Regions from separate parts of the Diaphorobacter sp. ED-3 genome, predicted to be linked through region 3. Evidence: riboswitches for the same ligand, from Rfam matches in the RefSeq annotation. Region 3 holds a riboswitch; each other region holds the start of a gene.
What was found. A riboswitch is a leader RNA that binds a small molecule or an ion and turns the genes downstream of it on or off. The one in region 3 is predicted to bind glycine.
Positions count from the first base shown of each region.

Region 1: it holds a riboswitch for glycine, as region 3 does, so the genes downstream of both, gcvT (glycine cleavage system aminomethyltransferase GcvT) here and PCQ86_RS02295 (D-amino acid dehydrogenase) in region 3, are expected to answer to the same signal.
Region 2: it holds a riboswitch for glycine, as region 3 does, so the genes downstream of both, PCQ86_RS18160 (D-amino acid dehydrogenase) here and PCQ86_RS02295 (D-amino acid dehydrogenase) in region 3, are expected to answer to the same signal.

Region 1 is NZ_CP115182.1:2,480,600-2,486,588, reverse strand. It holds gene gcvP (aminomethyl-transferring glycine dehydrogenase) at 1-2,490, opposite strand, end outside; gene gcvH (glycine cleavage system protein GcvH) at 2,559-2,933, opposite strand; gene gcvT (glycine cleavage system aminomethyltransferase GcvT) at 3,037-4,167, opposite strand; glycine riboswitch at 4,212-4,326, opposite strand; glycine riboswitch at 4,346-4,438, opposite strand; gene PCQ86_RS12150 (TRAP transporter large permease) at 4,445-5,722, opposite strand; gene PCQ86_RS12145 (TRAP transporter small permease) at 5,805-5,989, opposite strand, start outside.
Region 2 is NZ_CP115182.1:3,759,972-3,765,960, forward strand. It holds gene PCQ86_RS18150 (NAD(P)-binding domain-containing protein) at 1-1,351, shown strand, start outside; gene PCQ86_RS18155 (CMD domain-containing protein) at 1,348-2,457, shown strand; glycine riboswitch at 2,629-2,740, shown strand; gene PCQ86_RS18160 (D-amino acid dehydrogenase) at 2,834-4,144, shown strand; gene PCQ86_RS18165 (FIST signal transduction protein) at 4,216-5,481, opposite strand; gene PCQ86_RS18170 (PhaM family polyhydroxyalkanoate granule multifunctional regulatory protein) at 5,522-5,989, opposite strand, start outside.
Region 3 is NZ_CP115182.1:469,067-475,055, forward strand. It holds gene PCQ86_RS02285 (IS5 family transposase) at 1-155, shown strand, start outside; gene PCQ86_RS02290 (trimeric intracellular cation channel family protein) at 519-1,157, shown strand; gene PCQ86_RS02295 (D-amino acid dehydrogenase) at 1,275-2,549, opposite strand; glycine riboswitch at 2,611-2,723, opposite strand; glycine riboswitch at 2,724-2,813, opposite strand; partial or broken gene PCQ86_RS02300 (amidohydrolase) at 2,824-3,737, opposite strand; gene PCQ86_RS02305 (AraC family transcriptional regulator) at 3,740-4,570, opposite strand; gene PCQ86_RS02310 (carboxymuconolactone decarboxylase family protein) at 4,678-5,217, shown strand; gene PCQ86_RS02315 (hypothetical protein) at 5,417-5,671, shown strand; partial or broken gene PCQ86_RS02320 (class II aldolase) at 5,780-5,923, shown strand.

The DNA.
Region 1 (5,989 bases), 2.0 Mb from region 3:
GCTGGTGTCCTTCAACTGGCGCAGGTCCAGGATGCACTCGTGCGCCACATGGCCGTTGGCGGAAGCGTACAGCGTGGGATAGTGGTCCTTCAGGCGCGCGCTGATGTAGTTGGCGCTCAAGATCGCTGTCTCGGTCGCGGCCTGCAGACCGTCGGCGCCCATCATGCGGATGTACATCCAGCTGATGGGTAAAACGGCTGCATTGCCCAAGGGAGCTGCGCTGACAGCTCCTGTTTTGGAAGCAATGCCGCCCGTGGCATGGCCGGGCAGGTAGGGCACGAGGTCCTCCACCACGCACACCGGGCCCACGCCGGGGCCGCCGCCGCCGTGGGGGATGCAGAAGGTCTTGTGCAGGTTCAGGTGGCTCACGTCGCCGCCGAACTCGCCCGGCGCGGCCACGCCGACCAGGGCGTTCATGTTGGCGCCGTCCACATACACGCGCCCGCCGTGGCTGTGCACCAGCTCGCACAAGGCCTTCACCTGGGTCTCGAACACGCCATGCGTGCTGGGGTAGGTGATCATCACGCAGGCGAGGTTGGCACTGTGCTTCTCGCATTGGGCTTGCAGGTCCGCCATGTCCACGTTGCCGTTCTCGTCGCACTTGGTCACCACGACCTGCATGCCCACCATTTGGGCGCTGGCGGGGTTGGTGCCGTGCGCGCTACTGGGGATCAGGCAGATGTTGCGGTGGGCGTGCCCCTGCGCCGCGTGGTAGGCCTTGATGGCCAGCAGGCCGGCGTATTCGCCCTGGCTGCCTGCGTTGGGCTGCAGGCTGATGCCGGCGTAGCCCGTGGCCTGGCACAGCCAGGCGCGCAGTTGCTCGTCGAGCAGGCGGTAGCCTTCGAGCTGGTCGGCCGGGGCGAACGGGTGCACTTGGGCGAACTCGGGCCAGGTGATGGGGATCATCTCGCTGGTGGCGTTGAGCTTCATGGTGCACGAGCCCAGCGGGATCATGGTGCGGTCCAGCGCCAGGTCCTTGTCGGACAGCTGGCGGATGTAGCGCAGCATGCCGGTTTCGGAATGGTGGGTGTTGAACACCGGGTGCGCCATGAAGCGGCTGGTGCGCGCCAGAGCATCCGGGAACAGCGCCGGTGCGCCGGCCGCGTCCATCGCCTCGATAGTGGGCAGTTGCTGGCCGTCCCGCGCAAAGATCTTCCACAGCAGCTCGATATCGGCGCGGGTGGTGGTCTCGTCCAGCGAGATGCACAGGTATTCATTCCAGGCTTTTCGCAGGTTTGCGCCCATCTGGACTGCGCGAGCAGCTATTGAATCCGTAGCATCCTTGGTGTGCAGGCTGAGTGTGTCGAAGGCCGAGCCATGGTGGCGGCTGGTGAACCCCAGCTGCGCCAGGCCGCGGCTCAGGATGGCGGTGAAGCGCGCCACGCGGCGGGCGATGCGCGTGAGGCCCTCGGGGCCGTGGTACACGGCGTACATGCTGGCGATCACGGCCGGCAGCACCTGGGCCGTGCAGATGTTGCTCGTGGCCTTTTCGCGGCGGATGTGCTGCTCCCGCGTTTGCAGCGCCAGGCGGTAGGCAGGCTTGCCGTGCACGTCCACGCTCACGCCCACCAGGCGGCCGGGCAGACTGCGCTTGAATTCGTCGCGGCAGGCCATGAAGGCGGCGTGCGGTCCGCCGGCGCCCATGGGCATGCCAAAGCGCTGGGTGGAGCCCACCACGATGTCGGCGTCCCACTCGCCGGGGGCCTTGAGCAGCGTGAGCGCCAGCAGGTCGGTAGCGAAGATGGCGGCGGCCTGCTTGGCGTGGATGGCGTCCACGTCGGCCTGCCAGTCCTGCACCCAGCCGCTGCTGGCAGGGTACTGGATGAGGGCGGCGAAGAAGTCGCCGGCCAGGGCCGCCTGCCATTCCTCCTGGGAATTGGCCACCACCACGGTGATGCCGATGGGGGCGGCGCGGGTCTGGATGACTTCGATGGTCTGCGGGTGCGCATCGCCTGCCACGATGAAGACGTCGCTCTTGGACTTGACCGAGCGCTTGGCCAGCGTCATGGCCTCGGCGGCAGCGGTGGCCTCGTCGAGCATGGAGGCGTTGGCGATGGGCATGGCCGTGAGGTCGCACACCATGGTCTGGAAGTTGAGCAGCGCCTCCATGCGGCCCTGGGAGATCTCGGCCTGGTAGGGCGTGTAGGCCGTGTACCAGGCAGGGTTTTCCAGTACGTTGCGCAGGATGACGCCCGGCGTGTGCGTGCCGTAGTAGCCCTGGCCGATGAAGCTCTTGAGGATGCGGTTCTTCGACGCAATGGCCTGGAGTTCAGCCAGCGCTGCGGCCTCGGTGGCCGGCGCGGGCAGGTCCATGGGGCGCTGGCGCGCAATGGAGCGCGGCACGATGGAATCAATGAGCGCTCGGCGCGAGGCCTCGCCGATCACCGACAGCATGTGTGCTTCGTCGGCGGCGTCGATGCCAATGTGGCGGGGCAGGAATTCAGCGGCGTTTTCAAGCGCCGCCAGGGGCAGGGGGGAGGGCATCTGCATGGCGAGGGACCAGTCTCAAGAGCGATGGGGCGGTGCGGCGGCGCCGTGTGCACGGCGCCGCGGGTGCATCAGGCGTTCTGGGCGAAGGCGGTATAGGCCGTTTCGTCCATCAGGCCGGCGAGCTGGCCGGCGTCGCTGAGCTTGACCTTGAAGAACCAGCCGGCGCCCAGCGGGTCGGAGTTGGCCAGGGACGGGTCGGCGCGCAAGGCCTCGTTGACCTCGACGATTTCGCCGGACACGGGCATGTAGACATCGGCAGCGGCCTTGACGGACTCGACCACACCGGCCACGTCGCCCTGGGCAAAGGTGGTGCCCACCGCGGGCAGGTCCACGAACACCACATCGCCCAACGCATCCTGCGCGTGGACGGTGATGCCGACGACGGCCGCGGCCGGGTCGGCTGCGTTGATCCATTCATGGTCTTTGGAAAACTGGATGCTCATGAGGGGCTCCGGGAAGAAGAGGTGGAAGGAAAAGGTTTGAGAGTGGTCAGCCCGCACTGTAGCCGGGCTGACCTGGGCGCGGTGGCAGTTCGCCGTGGTGAATTCAGCCGCGGTAGTAGCGTGTGGGAACAAAGGGCGTGGCAGCCACTTCCATGGGCACGGCCTTGCCGCGCACCATGGCGTTCACACGGGTGCCGGGGGCGGCATGGGCGGGCATTACGTAGGCCAGGGCGATGGGCTTGTCGGCAGTGGGGGCCAGCAGGCCGCTGGTGACTTCGCCGATGCGCTCGCCCGACTCGTTTTGCAACTCGGTGTGCTCACGCACGGGCACGCGCTCCAGCGCCACCAGGCCCACGCGCTTGCGCGTGAGGGTGGCCGGGCTGTCGATCTGGGCCAGCATCTTGTCGGCACCGGGAAAACCGCCAGCGCGCGCGCCGCCTGTACGGCGCACCTTCTGGATGGCCCAGTTCAGGCCGGCTTCGGGTGGGGTGGTGGTGGTGTCGATGTCGTTGCCATATAGGCACAAGCCGGCTTCCAGGCGCAGCGAATTGCGTGCGCCCAGGCCGATGGGCTTGACCTCGGGCTGGGCCAGCAGCGTGCGCGCCAGGGCCTCGGCCTGCGTGGCGGGCACCGAGATCTCGAAGCCGTCCTCTCCGGTGTAGCCGCTGCGCGTCACGAAGCACTGCGCCCCGGCGATGTCGAAATGCCCGCCGGTCATGAACACCAGTTTGTCCACGCCTGGTGCCAGACGCGCGAGCACCGCAGCCGCCTGTGGGCCCTGCAGCGCGAGCAGGGCCTGGTCGGGCATGGGAATCACCTGGCAGCGTTGGCCGATGCGCTCCTGGATGTGGGCAATGTCGCCCACCTTGCAGGCGCCGTTGACGATCACGAAGAGTTCGCCCTGAGCCATGCGGAAGAACATGAGGTCGTCGATGATGCCGCCCTCGTCATTGAGGAGCAGGCCGTAGCGCTGCTTGCCCACGGGCAGGTCGACCACGTCCACGGGCATCAGCGTCTCGAATGCTGCTGCGGCGTCAGGGCCGACCAGCTTGAGCTGCCCCATGTGCGACACGTCAAACAGGCCGGCCGCCGTGCGCGTGTGGTGGTGCTCGGCCATCAGGCCCATGGGGTATTGCACGGGCATGGAGTAGCCGGCGAAGGGCACCATGCGGGCGCCCAGTTCGATGTGCAGGGCGTTGAGGGGAGTGGTGAGCAGGTCGGACATGGCGGACATGGCAATGGGCGAAGGCAAATGGTGGAGCGATCTCTCGATCGCCGATTTGCCCCGCTGTCCGCTTTACCTGAGAGATTCACCCCGCCTGCATGGCATGTCGCGGGGCTTGCTCCTTCGGTGGGCCGCATGCTGCTGCGGCCTCTCTCCAGCAAGGGAAACACCCGCATCCCTGCGGGCGTGTCGCCAGTCCTTTTGCCTGAGCGTTCGGCTGCTGCCTGCGCCTTCGGCGGCCCGGCCCTGGGGGGCGCGGACTCTCTCCTGACGGGACGGATTCTATCTATTTTGCGTACACGAGATCACGCAGGGCCAGTGAAAGCGATGGCACGTAGGTGATGACCAGGAGGCACAGCAGGACCACGCCCACGAACGGCAACAGGTGGGCGACGATGCGATCCAGGGAGATGCGCGCCACCGTGCATGCCGCGAACAGGTTCACGCCAAAGGGCGGCGTGATCATGCCGAGCGCCAGGTTCACCACCATGATCAGCCCGAAGTGCACCGGGTCCACGCCGAAGTGCTGGGCCACCGGCGCCAGGATCGGCGCCAGCACGATGATGGCGGCGCTGGTCTCGATGAACATGCCGATCACGAACAGCGCGGCATTCACGCCCAGCAGGAACAGCGCGGGCGACTGCAGCACCTCCTGCAGCCAGCGGCCGATGGCGTCCGGCACGCCAGCGCGCGTGATGAGGAAGGCAAACAGGCCCGCATTGGCAATGATGAACATGATCACCGCCGACGAGATGGCCGACTTGCGCAGGATGGCGAACAGGTCCGCGACGCGGATCTCGCGGTAGATCAGCATGCCCACCACCAGCGCGTAGAACACGGCCACGGCAGAGGCCTCGGTGGGCGTGAACACGCCGCCGTAGATGCCGCCCAGGATGATGACTGGCATCAGCAGTGCCCAGCCCGCCTGCAGCAGCGCGCGGCCGAAGGGCATGCGCCCGTCGCCGTCATGCTTGCCCCAGCCCTTGTACTTGCAATACACCCAGACGAACAGCATCAGCGCACCGCTGATGAGGATGCCGGGGCCGAAGCCGGCAATGAACAGCTCACCAATCGACACCTCGGCCGCCACACCGTACAGGATCATGGGGATGGATGGAGGGATGATCACACCCAGCTCGGCACTGGTGGCCTGCAGCGCGGCCGCGTAGCTGGTGGGGTAGCCATGCTTGATGAGCGCAGGAATCAGGATGGCGCCGATGGCGAACGTGGTCGCCACCGATGACCCTGAGACGGCCGCGAAGATCATGCAGGTGAGCACGCAGGTCATGGGCAGGCCGCCCTGCACGCCGCCCACGATGCTCTTGGCAAACTCCACGAGCCGTCGCGAGATGCCGCCGGTCTCCATGAGGTTGCCCGCCAGGATGAAGAACGGAATGGCTGCGAGCGGAAACTTGTTGATGGAGGCGAACATCTCCTTCACGGAGATCAGCATGTTGGCGTTCGCCACCTGGATGCCCAGGATGGAGGCCAGCCCGATGGAGACGGCCACGGAGATGGTGAGCGCGAAGCACAGCACCATGGTGGAGATCATGACCGTGGTCATAGGGCCCCAACGCGCGTCATTTCATGTACCCGCCGCCCCCCGAGGGGGCCGCTCGCTTGCTTGAGGCGGCTCTGCGCGGCGCTCATTGGGCAGTCTCCAGTTCATGGCGCTGCGGGTCGATCAGATTGCCCACGATGCCGAGGATGCTGAACAGCCCACCCACGGGCATGGCCAGATAGGCCCAGAACATCGAAACCGACTCCAGCCCTGCCATCGACTGCACGCCGCCGCGGCGCGCGTAGTCCCACCCCCACCAGATGATCACGG
Region 2 (5,989 bases), 820 kb from region 3:
CGTCACCGACGTGCTCATCATCGGTGCCGGCCAGGCCGGCCTGGCGGCCAGCATGGCGCTGGCGCAGCAGGGCATTGCCGCCGTGCTGCTGGACCGCGCGCCCGCCGACTACGAGGGCCCCTGGGCCACCACGGCGCGCATGGACACGCTGCGCTCGCCCAAGGAGCTCACCGGCCCCGCGCTCGGCGTGCCCTCGCTCACCTTCCGCGCCTGGTTCGAGGCCCAGTGGGGCCGCGAGGCCTGGGCCGCGCTCGACAAGATCCCGCGCCTGCAGTGGATGGACTACCTGCGCTGGTACCGCCGCGTGACGCAGGCCGACGTGCGCAATGAACACACCGTCACCGCCGTGCACCCACGCGCCGAAGGCCTGGTGGCGGTGGACGTGCAGGCCCCCGCCGGCCACGCCACCTGGCTGGCGCGCCGCGTGGTGCTGGCCACGGGCCGCGACGGCCTGGGCGGCCCGCAGATCCCTGCCTTCATGCACGGCGTGCGCCACGCCGCACAGGGCGGCCTGTGGGCGCATTCGTCCGATGTGCTGGACTACGCCACGCTCAAGGGCAAGCGCGTGGGCGTGATCGGCATGGGCTCGTCCGCCATGGACAGCGCCGGCACGGCGCTGGAATGCGGCGCCGCCAGCGTGGACCTGATCGCGCGCCGCGCGGTGATGCCCACGGTGAACAAGTCCAAGGGCTCGGGCGTGCCCGGCCTCACGCAGGGGCACCACGACCTGCCCGACGCATGGAAGTGGCGCATCCGCCATTACATCAACGTGCAGCAGGTGCCGCCGCCGCACGGCAGCACGCTGCGCGTGTCGCGGCACGCCCATGCGTTCTTCCACTTCGGTTGCGCGGTGCAGGGCGTCACGCAGGTGGGCGACGCGCTGCACGTGGCGACGGCCAAGGGCACGTTTGCGTTCGACTTCCTGGTCCTCGCCACAGGCTTCGTGATCGACTGGGCACAAAAGCCCGAGTTCGCGCCGTTTGCGCGCCATGTGCGCACCTGGGGCGAGCGCTACCAGCCGCCCGCCGGCGATGAAGACCGCGAACTGTCCGACTCGCCCGACCTCGGCCCGGTGTTCGAATTCCGCGAGAAAGCCGCCGGCGCCTGCCCTGGCCTGGACCGCATCCACTGCTTCTGCTACCCGGCGGCGCTGTCACACGGCACGGTGTCGGGCGACATCCCCGCCATCAGCGACGGCGCACGGCGCCTGGCCAGCGGCATCGCCGGCCTGCTGTACCGCGAGGACGTGGAGCACCACTTCGCCGCGCTGCAGGCCTATGCCGAGCCCGAACTGCTCGGCGACGAATGGACGCCCGCCGACACCTCCCAACGCATCCTGCCTTCGCCATGACCGACACCATCGACCAACTCGCCCGCCTGGGCCATGCCCCCCATGCCCAGGCCGCGCGCCAACAGCGCGCCAAGGCCATCACCGCCACCCAGGCCTGCGAAGACCTGCTGCTCGCGCCCGCACTGCCCGGGGGCCTGGCGCTGGCCGAGCGCCTGTCCGTGGCCCAGGCCGTGGCGGCCGCCAGCGGCGTGGCAACGCTGGCCGACCATTACGGCGCGCGCCTGGCCGGCCTGCCAGCCCCGCTGGCGGATGCGCGCTGGCAAGCCATCACGCATTTCACGCAGCTGCTGGCCACGCAGCCCGCCGCGGCCGACCGCGCGGCCCTGCTCGCCCTGCCCCAGGCGGGCCTCGCCACGCCGGACGTGGTGCTGCTCGCGCAGCTCATCGGCTTCGTGGCCTACCAGGCGCGGTTGGTGGCCGGCGTGGCGGCGCTGGCCACCCTCGGCCCCGCGGGCACCGCAGCCGCGCCGGTCGCACCCGCCACGCCAGAAGCGCCCTTCGTGCACCCCGCCAACCTGCCCCCGCCCGGCGAGCCGCTGCGCCTGGCCGGCTACACCAGCGAGACGCTGGACTGGAAGGCCTGGCTGCCCGTGGTGGACCCCGCAACCGCCAGCGCCGAGCAGAACGCCGTGCTGGACGCCAGCCACCCCAAGGCACGCACGTCGGACTTCTACCTCGTGCTGGCGCACCAGCCCCGCGTGCTCGCCGAGCGCTCGGAGGCGTTCAACGCCATCATGTACGCGCCTGGCGGCCTGCCGCGCGCAGAGCGCGAGGTGGCCACCACCGTGGTCTCGCGCATCAACGGCTGCGTGTACTGCGCGTCGGTGCATGCGCAGCGCTTCGAGCAGCTGGCCAAGCGCAACGACGTGATCGCGCAGATCTTCGCCGACCCCGACAGCGCCGGCACCAACGCCCGCGAACGCGCCCTGGCGCAGGCCAGCGCCGCGCTCACGCGCGCGCCCGGTGCATTCGGGCCGCAGCACATCGCGCCGCTGCGCGCCGCGGGCCTGAGCAACCTGGAAATCCTGGACACGGTGCACGCCGCCGCGCTGTTCGCCTGGGCCAACCGCCTCATGCTCAACCTGGGCGAAGCGGTCTACCCCTGAGCATGCACGCAGCGCCCCGCCCTGAGAGCGTGTTCATGGTCTGAGGGTTAGCCCGCTGGGGACGCCGCGCCCGCGCCGCTACGATGGCCGGCGCAGGAGAGCAAACGGCTGCATGCCGTTTCACCGAAGGCGCAAACTCCCATACACGCTCAGGTTCCGTACTGCACACCCACACAGCCGTCTGGAGAGCCGCCACGCCCGCCGTGGCGCACCGAAGGAGCAAGTGCCGCGCACGGTCCCGCGCGGCATGAATCTCTCAGGTACCAAGGACAGGGGGAGCGGCAGCCAGGCCATGTCGTGCCCGCTGTTCGCTATTCATTCAATAGCTGCTCGCGCGCGCCCTGCCTGCGCAAACCTTGAAAAAGGCTTGTAAACCATGCGCGTGATCGTTCTCGGCGCCGGCGTCGTCGGCACCACCTCTGCGTACTTCCTCCAGCAACTCGGCCACGAGGTCACCGTCATCGACCGGCAGGCTGTGCCCGGTGCGGAAACCAGCTTCGCCAACGGCGGCCAGATCTCGGTCAGCCACGCCGAGCCCTGGGCCAACCCCGGCGCGCCGCTCAAGGTGCTGCAGTGGCTGGGCAAAGAGGATGCGCCGCTGTTGTTTCGCCTGCGCGCGGACATGCGCCAGTGGCTTTGGGGCCTGCAATTCCTGCGCGAATGCACGCCCGCGCGCACGCGCCACAACATCGAGCAGATCGTGAGCCTGGGCAGCTACAGCCGCAGCACGCTGCAGCAACTGCGCACCGACACGGGCCTGCAGTACGACCAGCGCACGCAGGGCATCCTGCACTTCTACACCAGCGCCCAGGAGTTCGACGCCGCGCTGGCGCCCGCCGAGCAGATGCGTGCGCTGGGCTGCCACCGCCGCGTGGTGGATGCCGACGAGGCCGTGCGCATCGAGCCGGCCCTGGCCCACGTCCGCCCGCAGCTGGCGGGCGCCACCTACACGGCGGAGGACGAGTCCGGTGACGCCCACCTGTTCACGCGCGCGCTGGCCGGCGTGGCCCAGGCCGCGGGCGTGCAATTCCGCCTGGGTTGCCACATCACCGCGCTGCACCCGGCGGGCGGCGCCATCGACCATGTGGAGGTCACCAACGAGGCCGGCGGCTACGAGCGCTTGCGCGGCGACGCCTACGTGCTGGCGCTGGGCGCATTCAGCCCGCTGCTGGCCCAGCCCCTGGGCCTGCGCCTGCCGATCTACCCGGCCAAGGGCTATTCGGTGACGCTGCCGGTGCGCGACACGGCCGCCGCCTACCAGGTGAGCCTGACGGACGACGAGTACAAGCTGGTCTTCTCGCGCTACACCAGCGCGCAGGGCGACCGGCTGCGCATCGCGGGGACGGCCGAGCTCAACGGCTACGAGCGCGCACTGAACGCCGTGCGCTGCGAAGCCATCGTGCGGCGCGTGGAGCAGCTCTTTCCCGGCGCGGGCGATGCGAGCCAGGCGCAGTTCTGGAGCGGCCTGCGCCCCGCCACGCCGAGCAACGTGCCGCTGATCGGCAAGACGCGCTACGGCAACCTGTTCCTGAACACCGGCCACGGCACGCTGGGCTGGACCCACGCCTGCGGCTCGGGCAAGTCCATCGCGCGCATCGTGAGCGGGCTGGAGCCGGAGCTGGACTTCGCGTTCTGCGGCCTGCCGCGCCCTGCTGCGGCGCCCCGCCCCGCCGTCATCGGCGTTTGAGCAAGCGCCACGGCGCTATGCATTGCATAGCTGCTTGCGCTTGGTGGACGGGCGCTAGAGGCCAAAAAGGCTTATAAAGCCCCGTCCGGCGCGACGAACACCGTCAGCACGCCCGTGTAGCCATAGAGCCGGTGCGCGGCGATTTCGCCGCCGGCGAAGAAGCCCGCCAGGGGCACGTCGCCCAGCGCATGGCGCACGATCTGCAGCTCGGCGCTGGGCCCACCGAAGTGCGGCCCGCCGCGGCCCGAGCAACTCACATACAGCGCACCGCAAATGCGCCGGCCGCCCGTCGGCTCGGCATGCGGCGCGCTGCCTGCGGCGGGCAGCGCCTGCGCCTCTTCGAGCTGGGGCGATAGCTCCTCACGGATCTCGGCGCAGATGCGCATCAGGTCGGCACGGGCCGCGCCGACGTTGCGCTGGCAGAAGGCCAGGCGCATGCCCACCTCGACATGGTCACCCAGCGCCACGCCGCTGCGCGTCGCGTCCAGCCCGACGATGTGGCGCACGCGCGTGTCGGCGCCAAAGTGGCCCGTGCGCTGGCGCTGCGGTGCGTCCGCGTCCTCCAGCCCTGCCAGCGTGGCGCGCACGGCGCGCAGCGCGGCCTGGGCGTCGCCCTGCAGCGTCACGCCCAGCGTGTCCAGCAGCACGTCCAGCGCGGGCTCGCCGTCCAGCTCCAGCACCACGTTGTCCTGCGCGGCGGTGATGACCGCCTGCGCGCCGATGGGCTGGCAGCCCTGCGTGACGCGCGAGACCAGTTCCACCTGCGCATCAAAGGCCACGCCCGACAGGCCGCCGTGCAGCACGCCGTCGCCCTCGCCGCCGGCGGGCAGCGCCAGCTGCACCTGCGCCCCGCGGCTGGCCACCACGCCGCCAAACAGGTAGCCGCTACTGGTGCGGCCCGCCATCTCGGCCACCAGGTCCGCCAGTTCGGGTGTCTGCCCGTCCGCATGCACCAGCGCCGTGTGGGCCGCAAAGCCCGCCCCGGCCGCATCGCCGTGCGCCAGCGGCGCCACGCCCGAGAACACGCGGTAGTGCGCGCGCGGCAGGTCGCACAGCATCAGCGAGAGCGCGGGTTCATCGAAATATTCGACATTGTTGCCCGCCACGCCCACGCCGACCGCGCCTGCCCAGTCGGTGACCGTCGGCAGTTCGCGCCGCAGCAGGTCCAGCAGGGCCGCGGCATCGTCCGCGTAGTGGTCGGTGATGTAGAGCAGCCCCAGCGTGGGTGCACTGGCGTACTGGGGCAGCGCCATCTGCGCCCGCAGTTGCGCCAGCACCAGCACCGCGGCCATGTGCCACTGCGGATGGGTGGCGTGTGCGTTGGGAAAGAGTCTCATGTGTCAGCCCTGCGATGGGGTACAGGCGCCGCCGCGCAGCTCAACCTGCCGGCCGCCGCGTGCGGGACGCGGCAGCCTTTGGGGTGGGCGATGGTGCGGGGGCACGCTTGGCGCCCGCGCTGGCCGCGGCAGTCCGCTTGGCGGCCGGACGTGCCTTGTCGTTGGCCTTGTCGTTGGCCTTGCCGCCCGGTTGGGTCGCCGGCCGGGCGGCCGCCTTTGCGGAAGGCTTCCTGGCGGCAGGGGCGGGCGTTGCCGCAGGCGCCGCACCGGCGGCCTGCGCCGCCGCGCGCATGCCATGCATGCCCTGCGCGGCCATCTGCGTCGCCATGCTGGAGGCGGTCTTGAGTGCGCCGCTGGCCATCTCGCGCGTGGCGTCGAAGGCCGCCTGGTGCGTGCCCGCATCCCGCAGGGCATGCGCCGCGATCTGCTGGAACTGGCTGGTCAGCGCACCCCACCATTGCATCGGGTCGGCCACGCCCTTGGTCTGCTCGGGCGCTGCTTCATCGTC
Region 3 (5,989 bases):
AGGTGGAACACCCCTTCAGGGTGATCAAACGACAGTTTGGCTATACCAAGGTGCGTTACCGGGGGCTCAAGAAGAACACGTTGCAGCTCAAGACGCTGTTTGCACTATCGAACCTGTGGATGGTGCGCCACCAACTGCTGGCGGCGCAGGGATGAGTGCGTCTGCAAACAGGCCAGAGGCCGCAAAAGCGGCGCGAATGACCAGAAATGGCGTGAGAAATGGCGCGAAGACGCGAGCAAAACGGCTGCAATTGCGCCATCTAAAAAAACGGACCGGTAGCACTTACTAATCCGAGTTGTTCAGGACATCCTTAGACGCTTTGCTTAGTGCGCGAATCAAAAAAATTTTTTTGAGACCATGCACTGACATCGAACTGTGACAGCCCTAATTATTCGAGCTCAATTTTTAAAGTCGAACTGTTGTAGACCAGTAGCCTATAAAATTAAAAACGTGGAATTTACAGTGCGATTGAATTTGCTTTAGCTATGAAAACTTTAAATTGGTGACATAAATTTTCAATGTATTTACTTCAATCATGGGGGGACACCCTACATTTGATAGTCGAGTTGTTAGCGACCGCTGCATTTGCGTTGTCTGGACTGATGAAAGCTGCGGGTAAAAAGCTCGATGCGGTGGGCATTTGTGTTGTGGCTTTTCTGGCAGCTTTTGGAGGTGGCACCTTGCGCGACTTGCTGCTTGATCAACGCCCGTTTTTTTGGGTGCAACATACCGAAATGCTTTGGGGCGTATTGGCCTTGTGCGTATTTGCTATGGTCTTCATGCGACAGCGGCATTTTGAAGTAACTGAAAGAACAATACTCTGGCCCGACGCGCTGGGCTTGGGACTATTTACTGCGACGGGAGTTCACCTCGCCTTGCAGTCACTCATGCCGCCAGTAGTCGCCGTCTTAATGGGCCTGATCACGGGTGTTTTTGGTGGTGTGCTGCGTGACATGGTTTGCAATGAAATTCCCACGGCTTTCAAAGACCACCGCCCCTACGCGGTGTGTTCTTTTGCTGGTGGCTGGACTTACGTGGTCCTTTGGACATTAGATGCTCCAGACTGGATGGCCTTACTGGGGTGCTTATTTGTTACTGTGTGCCTTCGCGCACTGGCACTGTGGCGCAACTGGCAACTGCCGGCTTGGCGGGCTTGAATGTTAAAAAACTATAACCAATGATGAGGTTGTTTAATTTTTTAGAAAATCACCAACTAAGTTAAGAAAAAAAGCAGTAGAGAGCCGCAAGACCCCTACTGCTTATTATTTTGAACTCTAAATGTTGCCAGCAGCAACTGCATGCAAGTTCATTGAATATCCTGATTTCTTTGCTGCAGCTTTGACGATGGTGTCTGACACCAGCTCAGCTGTCACGGCTGATAACGTCCAACCCAAGTGCCCATGCCCGGTGTTGTAAAAAACATTGGGAGTTCTACCTTGACCCACCCGAGGCATCATGTTGGGCATCATAGGGCGCAAGCCTGCCCAAGGCACTACAGAGCGTGTGTTAACGCGGGGAAAACATTGTTCCACCCATTCAATCAATGGGCGGATGCGGTCTGCGCGAATGTCACGGTTCACGCCATTGAATTCGGCAGTGCCTGCAACGCGGAAACGGTTGAGGCCTAAGCGGCTGGTGACCAACTTGGTTTCGTCATCCAGTAAGCTCACGGTGGGGGCACCCAATTGACTTTCTTCATCGTTCAAGTTGACGGTGATGGAGTAGCCTTTGACGGGGTAGATGTTCACGCGATCGCCTAGCTGAGCTGCAAAGTCACGGCTGCCCACTCCTGCACACACCACCACGCTATCAAAGGTATGCAGGCTTGGGGTGGCGTCTTGTTGTGTCACGGTGATGACAGCTTGTTGGCCATCGCTTTGAATCGACGTCACATCTTGACCATACAGCGTGTGCACGCCGAGTCGTGATGCCGCATTTGCTAGTCCATTGGTGAATTTGTGAATGTCTCCCGTGGAATCGCTCTCAGTGAAGTAGCCACCGTAGTAGGTGCCTGCCAATGTCGGCTCGATGGCTTTCATTTCAGCTGGGGTCACGGCATAGCGAGGTAGGCCCCCCTTGGCCAGCATGACTGACACTTTGCCTGCATGGTCGAACCCTTTTTTGTCACGGTAAATGTGCAGGATGCCTTCCTTCTTCAGGTCGAAATCAATGCCTTCTTCCTGCGCCCAAGTAAACAAGTGTTTGCGGGCTGCGACTGCTAAGCGAGCTGTCTCAACCGTGTTGCGCTCGTAATGGGGCATCGCAGCAATGAACTCTGCAAACCAGGAGAGTTTGTGCCACGTAGGTGCTGGGTTGACCAGCAGCGGCGCATCACTTTTGAGCATCCACTTTAGCCCTTTGAGGATGGTGGACCAATGCGTCCAAACTTCTGCATTAGATGCAGAGAGTTGCCCTCCGTTTGCGAATGATGTTTCCATCGCAGCATAGCGATGGCGTTCAAACAAGGTAACGGAAAAGCCGCGTTTTGCCAAGGCATAAGCTGTTGTGACGCCCGTGATGCCGCCGCCAATAACTGCGATTGTTTTCATAGTGAATGAGCTTTCAAAAACGTCAAAGTGTTGAGCACCAACAAGCCCTGTGCATGGCTGGTGCACCCCCTCTGTTTAGAACCTGAGAGATTCGTGGTCCATCGTGTTCAATGCAACCACTTGCTCCTGCGGTGTGCCGGGTGACTAAGACCAGCAACTCTTCAGAGATATCAACGATTCAAACCGGTCCTTTTGCCTGAGAGTTTCCGGGGTGGTTGCTCCTTCGGCGTCGCGATTTAACGCGATCTCTCCCGATCTGAATTTCATAAAAAAACTACGCCAGAAAGCGCTCAGTCAACGCGACCCAGAACGCAGCACCCACAGGTATGTTGCGGTCTTCAAAATCGTAATTGGGGTTGTGCACCATGCAGGCCCCGTGACCTCCGTTAGTTGCATCGCCATTCCCGATGAATAGATAGCTGCCTGGCACTTTGTCGAGCATGTAGGCGAAGTCTTCACTGGCGGTGAGCGGTTCAGTTTGGAGCACCACGTTATCTGCGCCTACCAACGCCACCGCCACTTCGCGGGCTATTCCCGTCTCAATAGGGGTATTGACCAGCACCGGGTAACCGGGCAAAAACTCGACTTTTGCGGTCACGCCAAAACTTTTCGCCTGTAACTCAACGAGCTCCACAATGCGATTGCGCAACAACTCTCGCACATCCCGATCCAGCGCCCGTACGCTAAGCTTTAACGTGGCGTTTTGGGGGATGACGTTGTTGACCACACCCGACTGAAAAGAGCCGACCGTGATCACGGCCATGTGCAGTGGGGGTACGTTGCGTGAAACGATGGTTTGTAGCGCCATGACAATTGCCGAACCCGCAACGACCGGGTCAGCACTCTGGTGCGGCATGGCACCATGGCCGCCTTTACCTTCAATGTGCACCAGAATGTTTTCGCTGGACGCCATGGTTGCGCCTTCGCGCAATAACAACTGACCTGGCCGAAAGCCCGGCAGGTTGTGCATGGCAAAGATTGCGTCGCAGGGGAAGCGGTCAAACAGGCCGTCTTCAATCATCTTGCGCGCCCCCCCAAGCTTTCTTCAGCGGGCTGAAAGATCAAATTCAGCGTGCCATCAAACGTGGTGGACTTTGCAATATGTTCGGCCGCAGCCAGCAGCATTGCGGTGTGTCCGTCGTGGCCGCAGGCATGCATCAAACCCGCATGGCAACTGGCATGGGGCAGCCTCAGTCCTGATCGGTGTGCGTTTGCAGCCAGGCAAGTGGCGGCATGCCGACGCGGTGGGTGAAAGCGCGGGTAAGCGCTACAGCGCTGGCGTAACCCACCATGGGCGCAATGGACTTGAGCGGCTTGCCTCGTTTGAGCAAACCCTTGACTACTGTGATGCGCCAGGCCGTGAGGTAGTCGAGCGCGGTCAGGCCCGACACCTCTCGAAAGTGATTGGCAAAGCGTGCGCGCGACATGCCTGCGGTTTCGGCCAACGATTCCAGCGTCCATGCATGGCCGGGCCGGTCGTGCATGGACGTGACCGCTTTGGACAAACGTGGGTCGCCCAGCGCCGCCAGGATGCCGGTGGTGACCGATGAAATGTCAAGCAGGTGGCGCAGCAACAAGATGAGCAGGTATTCCATCAACAGGTCCAGCGCAGCTTGCCGACCACACTTTTCGTCAAAGGCTTCCTGGAACAACAGGTCCAACGCGGGTGAAAGACTGGACGACTGGTTCAGCGGAATCACCAGCACCTCGGGCATGGCAGAGATCAGCGCGCCTCGGGCCTCGTCGCCCAGATCGACAGACGCACACACCAGGTCAACACCGTCGGCGCTATCGGGCACCAGCCGGTGGGCAGAACTCTGCGGGAAAAACAACAAACTGGGCTCTTCAACCCTGCTGGCGCGCCCATGCCGGTCGATCACGCTCATGGTGCCCCTGCGCATCAAATGCACATGGCCCACATGAGCTTCGGCCTCAAAGGCGGAGATCTGGCACAGGTTGCCCGAATAGAACACGCGTGCGCTGGGCACCGAGCGGGCAAACAAAGGTGAAAGTCGGTCCATGGCGGCGCTTGATACTTTGGGTATGCTTTCTTGTACTTTCAGTGATTATACGTATCGCACAATTCACTGGTGCATGTCGCACAGCCATTCAAAACGAGAGTTTCACCATGACACGTATCGCACCTGTATCACTTGCCCAAGCCGACGCCACCACCCAAGCCACCCTCAACGGCGTCAAGGCCAAGCTCGGCATGGTACCCAACCTGTTTGCCACCTTCGCCCAGGCTCCAGCCGCCCTGAACGGCTACCTGGCTTTCTCCGACGCACTGAGCAAAGGCCGCTTGAGCGCCGCCCAGCGCGAGTTGATCGCATTGGCCGTGGGCCAAACCAACGCTTGCCAGTACTGCTTGTCTGCACACACCCTGATCGGTAAAGGTGCTGGTTTGTCGGAAGCAGCCATCCGCGCAGCCCGAAGCGGCACCGCCGAAGGCGAACAAGACAAGGCCTTGGTTGAGCTGGCCATCAAAATCGTCCGTCAGCGTGGCGTGTTGGCCGACAGCGATCTGGCCGATGCCGCAGCAGCGGGTGTGGACCATGGCCTGGTCATCGAAGTCACCGCCAACGTGGCCCTCAACGTGTTGACCAACTACACCAACCACATTGCCGACACCGACGTCGACTTCCCAGCCGTGCCAGTCGCCCTGTAAAGCCCAGCCTCGCTGACAAGCGGGGAACGCCAACGGCCACCTCCTGGTGGTCGTTGGCGCAGGTGGCCGTGTTGCTCCTGTTGGCACACAGATGGCCTTCACTCCTGCGGCCAAGCTCGCCCTCATTGACGGCAACAACTTCTACGTCTCCTGCGAACGCGTCTTCCAGCCCTGGCTGCAAGGCCCTGGGCATCAAGTTGTGCGCGCCTTATTCCAGCTGCGCGAGTCATCCATCTCCTCGCTCATCCCCACCATGCCCCAAGGCAAACCAGCGGGCGTGCCCTGCGTGCAACTTGACGAACAAATGCGCTGCAAAGTTTTTGGGCAACCCGAACGGCCCGCGATGTGTGGGCAACTGCAAGCGTCGGTGGAGATGTGTGGGGATGTGGCCGATGGCGGGGTGCACGCCCGGGCTTGGCTGATGCGGCTGGAGGAATTGACGCGGCCGGGGTGAGTGCGGCCTCATCGTTGGCAGCCCTTTACGCCCAGTCACCAACAAGTCATCCCCCCGCCCCGCTTGCCGCTAAGCTGAATCCCTTTTGCTGACCTGCGGAGCACAGCCATGGCGTTTGAGATTCCTTCCTTAAAAGATAGCGTTCACCCCGATGAATGGCAGCTGCGGCTGGGCTTGGCCGCGTGTTACCGGCTGGTGGCGCTGTATGGCTGGAGCGATCTGGTGTTCACCCACATCAGTGGCGTTACCCCATAACGGTAGACAATTTCTATAGTATGAGTTGGAGTGAGTAGCACTTTGTACAGATCGATTTATGCA